Psychroserpens ponticola: one gene and its partner. The main gene of each other region encodes a partner of the protein of the gene in region 2 in a complex. Links are inferred from orthologs where the notes say so. Each region holds a gene or a part of one and is shown on either strand. Other genes may lie near its edges.

What was found.
Region 1: the proteins of accB (region 2) and accD are in contact, whole or in part, in a solved structure (PDB 8UXZ), measured with the Escherichia coli proteins. The link is inferred for Psychroserpens ponticola from one-to-one orthologs.

What each region holds. Positions count from the first base shown.
Region 1 is NZ_CP116221.1:3,083,162-3,086,474, reverse strand. Bases 202-3,171 are described here. They hold accD (acetyl-CoA carboxylase, carboxyltransferase subunit beta), read right to left. Parts: upstream 2,132-3,171; coding sequence 1,271-2,131; downstream 202-1,270. Other genes in these bases: fbaA (class II fructose-bisphosphate aldolase), read right to left, coding at 2,167-3,171; MUN68_RS13680 (hypothetical protein), read right to left, coding at 434-1,111; MUN68_RS13685 (hypothetical protein), read right to left, coding at 202-295. In the rest of the region: more of MUN68_RS13685, read right to left, coding at 1-201; more of fbaA, read right to left, coding at 3,172-3,234.
Region 2 is NZ_CP116221.1:3,873,758-3,877,099, forward strand. Bases 1-2,999 are described here. They hold accB (acetyl-CoA carboxylase biotin carboxyl carrier protein), read left to right. Parts: upstream 1-1,255; coding sequence 1,256-1,744; downstream 1,745-2,999. Other genes in these bases: rpmF (50S ribosomal protein L32), read left to right, coding at 1-46; MUN68_RS17040 (beta-ketoacyl-ACP synthase III), read left to right, coding at 225-1,220; accC (acetyl-CoA carboxylase biotin carboxylase subunit), read left to right, coding at 1,820-2,999. In the rest of the region: more of accC, read left to right, coding at 3,000-3,169. UniProt on the Escherichia coli protein: This protein is a component of the acetyl coenzyme A carboxylase complex; first, biotin carboxylase catalyzes the carboxylation of the carrier protein and then the transcarboxylase transfers the carboxyl group to form malonyl-CoA.

The DNA of each region.
Region 1 (3,313 bases), 790 kb from region 2 along the record:
TTAGAATTTTTGGACTTTTTTCATACAAAACATTTATAGAATAAAAACTATCATCACTTGTGCCTAAAATGTTTATATTAGAACCGGTATTTAATTGTAAGCGAATATCTTGTTTAAAGATTTCTATACCTACATCTAAACCAAAATGAAGTCCACCAGTATCAAAGTTGCCATTTTTGTTGTGAATATGAAAAATACTTAATGGTAAAAACTGGATATCATTTACTCTAAATTCTTGACCATTTACATAAAGAATTGATATACAAAAAAGAGATGCTATAAATTGCTTTTTCATTTTTTAGAAGGATTAATTTATACTAATATACAAAATAATATAGAAAATTTACTATATATGATAAATAATAATTATTATAAGTTGGGATTCAATAAAAGAAAGTGAGCCATTTGGCTTGTTTTTTTAGTTGTTAACTAACTAATCTAATCTCCAATGGTTTCCTTCTAGGTCATTAAAGCCTATTACGCCATATTCTGTATCATAATATAGGATATGAACATTTCTAGGATAATCTAATTGTGGATTTATGGTTTCTGTATTGCCAGATTCAATAATTCTTACGTTATTATAAGTTGTGTTATTAAAAGACATGCTTGTAACTTGAATATTATAGTCTAATATAATCGTTATATCGTATTCATCATCACCTAAATATCCATTCCAAAAGGGGAATTCTATATAGCTGTTAAAACTTGAAGCCTTTTTTTTATGAGGATAAATATTTGGATTGAAATTCAATGGATGTCTTTCATGCTTTACTTCAATTTGATTTGATAAATATGGCAAATCAACTAGTGATAAAATTAATTGCTGTTGATCAAAGCGATAATATTCAATAGATGAGTTACTCAAAAAACTACCTTTAGAATACGTGCTTTTATTTTTTAAATAATCTTTGACTTCAAATACAATTGTTTCTCCATCTTGGTTTTTATATATTATCGAGTTATCAAGATTGAAATTTAACAATAGGTTACTATTATCGTCATTTGTAAATTTATAATAAGTTAAATTTTCGAAGGGATTTTTAGATTCAGAATTTGTAGAGCAGCCAAGAGCCATGATACCAATTAATACAAGTGCTATTTTTTTCATAGTATTTGAATTTAGATTATTCTGTATCAGGATAATATACAAAAACTGATAGATTATTTACTATGTAACTTTGATTATTTTATTTTATTGTGTAGCATTAAATAGTATATATTGAGAATGATATAAAAAAAAGCGAGCCATTTGGCTCGCTTTTTTAATTTATGCAGTTCGTAAGGGTTGATTTTTTATCAAATCAATATATAAATTGACTTTCTTTTTTAAGTTCTTACGATGTGTTATAAAATCTAAGAATCCATGTTCTAATAAAAACTCAGAGGTTTGGAATCCTTCTGGTAATTCTTGCCCTGTTGTGTCTCTAACAACTCGAGGTCCAGCAAACCCAATCAAAGCTCCTGGCTCACCAATATTGATGTCACCTAGCATTGCAAATGATGCTGTGGTTCCTCCTGTAGTTGGATCAGTACTTAACGATATGTAAGGAATTCCAGCATCTGCCAATTGTGCTAGTTTAACTGAAGTTTTTGCTAATTGCATTAAAGACAAAGCCGCTTCCATCATACGTGCACCTCCAGATTTGGAAATGATCATAAAAGGAATCTTTTTCTTTAAGGCATAATCTGCAGCACGTGCAATTTTTTCACCTACAACACTACCCATAGAGCCTCCAATGAATGTAAAATCCATACAAGCAATTACTAAATTTTGTCCATTAGATTTTCCAACAGCAGTACGAACAGCATCTTTAAGTCCTGTTTTTTCTTGAGCAGCTTTTAAACGGTCTGGATATTTTTTAGTGTCTTCGAATTTTAATGGATCTTTTGATGTTAAATCGGGATCGAGTTCCTTGAATTTATTATCGTCAAATAAAATTTCAAAATATTCTTTACTTCCAATTCTAACGTGATATCCATCTTCCGGACTCACATAAAAGTTTTGTTCTAATTCTTTAGTGTCTACAATTTTACCAGTAGGAGATTTATACCACAACCCTTTGGGTGTGTCTTTTTTCTCTTCAGTAGTGGTTTGTATTCCTTTATCTTTTCTTTTAAACCAAGCCATTTAATCAGATTTAGTTAATTAGTTAGAGTGCAAAGTTATAAAGTATTTACATTATTAAGGTCTTCAAATGCTTTTTTTAGACGTTCAACAAATGCATCTTCACCTTTACGTAACCAAACTCTTGGGTCGTAATACTTTTTGTTAGGAACATCGTTACCATCTGGATTACCAATTTGAGCTTTTAAATAGGCTTCTTTTTCGCCCATATAATCACGAACACCACTCATAAATGCATATTGCATGTCTGTATCAATATTCATTTTTATAACTCCATAACCAATAGCTTCTCTTATTTCTTCAACAGTAGAACCTGAGCCACCATGAAATACAAAATCAATGTGGTTATGAGGTAGATTGTGTTTGTTAGATAAAAATTCTTGTGAATTCTTTAATATTTTAGGTGTTAGTTTAACGTTTCCAGGTTTATAAACACCATGAACATTTCCAAAGGCTGCAGCAATTGTAAACTGGTCACTTACTTTGCTTAATTCTTCATAAGCATAAGCTACTTCTTCAGGTTGTGTGTATAATTTTGAATCATCAACATCAGTATTATCAACACCATCTTCTTCTCCACCAGTAATACCTAATTCAATTTCTAAAGTCATTCCCATTTTACTCATTCGTTCAAGGTATGATTTACAAATCTCTATGTTTTCTTCAATAGGTTCTTCAGATAAATCGATCATATGAGAACTATATAAAGATTTTCCTGTGGCTTTGAAATGTTGCTCACTCGCGTCTAATAATCCGTCAATCCAAGGCAATAATTTTTTTGCACAGTGGTCTGTATGTAATATGACAGGAACATCATAAGCTTCAGCCATAAGGTGTATGTGCTTTGCACCTGCAATAGAACCAGCAACTGCTGCTTTTTGATCTTCGTTGCTTAATCCTTTACCTGCATTGAATTGTGCTCCTCCATTTGAAAATTGAATAATTACTGGAGCATTTAAAGCTTTTGCTGTTTCTAAAACACCATTAATAGTATTTGATCCAATGACATTAACTGCAGGTAAGGCAAAGCCTTTTTCTTTAGCTAGTTTGAAAATCTCTTGTACTTCTCTTCCAGTAGCAACTCCACCTTTGATATTATGACTCATTTTTGTGATTTTTTTAGTTGAAAAATATGTTATCAAAAATACACAATTTTTAAATAAATGAAGTGCTATTTGTTACTTA
Region 2 (3,342 bases):
TCAAGTATTAATTGACAATTCTGAAAAAGAAGAAAATTTAGCATAAGTATTATGCACGCATATAATAAAACGCTCAGAGATGAGCGTTTTTTTTATGTTTAATTTCTATAAGTCTTAAAAACGACTTAATTTGCGCCATAATGGTTCAAAATTTAGTAAATTCATTAAAATTTCGCCTTTTTTTGATGATTTTTGCCTTTTTAGTACTGTTTTAAAATTTCAATATGAGTAAAATCACAGCTGCAATAACAGGTGTAGGAGCTTATTTACCTGAATATAAATTGACCAACCAAATTTTGGAAACCATGGTCGAGACTAATGACGAATGGATTACCACACGTACAGGTATTAAAGAACGTAGAATTCTTAAAGAAGAAGGTAAAGGAACATCTTTCCTTGCTATAAATGCTGCAAACGACCTTATAAATAAAAAAGGACTTGATCCCAAAGACATTGAATTAGTCATTGTTGCTACAGCAACTCCAGATATGAAAGCGGCTTCAACCGCAGCTTTTACTGCCACAGAAATAGGTGCAACCAATGCCTTTTCATTCGATTTAGAAGCTGCTTGTTCGAGTTTTCTATTCGGAATGTCTGTTGCTTCGAGTTATATTGAATCTGGTAAATACAAAAATGTGTTGCTTATTGGTGCAGATAAAAACTCATCTTTTATAAATTATAAAGATAGAGCTACCTGTATTATTTTTGGAGATGGAGCAGGTGCTGTACTATTTGAACCAAATAACGAAGGTCTAGGACTACAAGATGAATTATTAAGAAGCAATGGTGAAGGAAGAGAGTTCCTTCAAGCGACTTATGGAGGATCTTCATATCCAATTAATGCAGATACATTTAATGAAGGAAAGCACTACGTGTTTCAAGAGGGAAAGACTGTATTTAAGAATGCTGTCTTTAACATGGCAGATGTAACCGAACGTATTATTGAAAGAAATAACTTAACAAATGATGATATTTCTTGGTTAGCAGCACACCAAGCTAACAAACGCATCATTGAAGCCACGGCAAAGAGAGTCTCTCTAGATCCTGCCAAGGTGATGATGAACATTCATAAGTATGGAAATACAACATCGGCAACACTACCATTATTATTACACGATTACGAATCACAATTAAAAAAAGGTGATAAGATTATATTCGCAGCATTTGGAGGCGGATTTACTTGGGGCTCAATATATTTGAAATGGGCTTATAATTCCTAACTTTTTTAACTAACTAATTAAAAGACTAACTAATTATGGATATTAAGGAAATTCAAAACTTAATCAAATTTGTAGCCAAATCAGGCGCAAGTGAGGTTAAATTAGAAATGGATGATATTAAAATCACCATTAGAACCGGTTCAGAAGATAGAGGAGAATCAACTACTTACGTTCAACAAATACCGATGAATCAACCAGTAGCTCAAGCAATACCAGCTGTAGCTCCTGCAGTTGCTTCTGCTGCTACAGTAGTAGAAACAGAATCTTCATCAGATGATTCAAAATATATTACTATTAAATCACCAATCATTGGAACGTTTTATCGTAAGCCATCTCCAGACAAACCTGTATTTGTTGAGGTAGGAACTTCAATCGGAGAAGGTGATGTGCTTTGTGTTATTGAAGCAATGAAATTGTTTAATGAAATAGAATCTGAAGTGTCAGGGAAAATCGTTAAAATTTTAGTTGATGATTCTTCACCAGTAGAATTTGATCAACCATTATTCTTAGTTGATCCATCATAACCAAATTTAAAATTCCAAAATGAAATTCCTAATATATTGGAATTTGGAATTTGAGATTTTAAATAGAAATAAGTTATGTTTAAAAAAATATTAATAGCCAATAGAGGTGAAATAGCACTACGTGTTATTAGAACCTGTAAAGAAATGGGTATCAAAACCGTTGCAGTATATTCTACAGCTGATGCCGAAAGTTTACACGTAAAGTTTGCTGATGAAGCAGTTTGTATTGGACCTCCTTCAAGTAGCGAATCATATTTAAAAATACCAAACATTATTGCAGCGGCAGAAATTACAAATGCTGATGCTATTCATCCAGGCTACGGTTTTTTATCAGAAAACGCTAAGTTTTCAAAAATCTGTGAAGAACACGATATTAAATTTATCGGAGCTTCCCCAGAGATGATTAATCGAATGGGAGATAAAGCAAATGCTAAAGCGACCATGCTTGAAGCTGGAGTACCTTGTGTGCCTGGAAGTGAAGGCGTAATAGAAGATTTTGACGAATGTAAAAAAGTAGCAAAAGAAACCGGTTATCCAGTTATGCTTAAAGCATCTGCTGGTGGTGGTGGAAAAGGAATGCGTGCCGTTTGGAAACCTGAAGAACTACAAAACGCTTGGGAATCTGCTAGAGCAGAATCTAAAGCGGCCTTTGGAAATGATGATATGTACATGGAAAAACTCATTGAAGAGCCACGTCATATTGAAATTCAAATTGTAGGAGATTCTACAGGAACAGCATGCCATTTGTCAGAAAGAGATTGCTCAATTCAAAGACGTCATCAAAAACTAACTGAAGAAGTACCTTCGCCTTTTATGACGACAGCTTTACGTAAAAAAATGGGTGATGCAGCGGTAAAAGCAGCAGAATACATTAAATATGAAGGCGCAGGAACTGTAGAATTTCTGGTAGATAAGCATCGCAAGTTCTACTTTATGGAAATGAATACGCGTATTCAAGTTGAACATCCTATTACAGAGCAAGTTATAGATTTTGATTTAATTCGTGAACAAATATTAGTGGCAGCTGGAGTTCCAATCTCTGGTAAAAATTATACACCTAATTTACATTCAATAGAGTGTCGTATCAATGCTGAAGATCCATTTAACGATTTTAGACCATCACCAGGTCGTATCACAACATTACACGCTCCAGGTGGTCATGGTGTACGTTTAGATACACATGTTTACGCTGGTTATGTGATTCCGCCAAACTATGATTCTATGATTGCAAAGTTGATTACAACTGCGCAAACTCGTGAAGAAGCCATCAATAAAATGAAACGCGCTTTAGATGAGTTTGTTATCGAAGGTATTAAAACCACCATTCCTTTTCACAGACAATTAATGGAGCATCCAGATTATCTGGCTGGTAATTACACCACGAAGTTTATGGAAGATTTTGTGATTAAACCTATAGAAGAATAATAAAAAAACTCCGAAATTAACGTTTCGGAGTTTTTTTATGCTGTTACCCTTTTCCGCAATAGCTCCAAAGCGTCAGGCTATCCGCTAAATCTTTTTTGAAAAAACAAAAAAGGATATCACTTCTATCCTTAACAGAGGTGTATACAAAAATGTAGTTCCAGATTTTAGAGTTA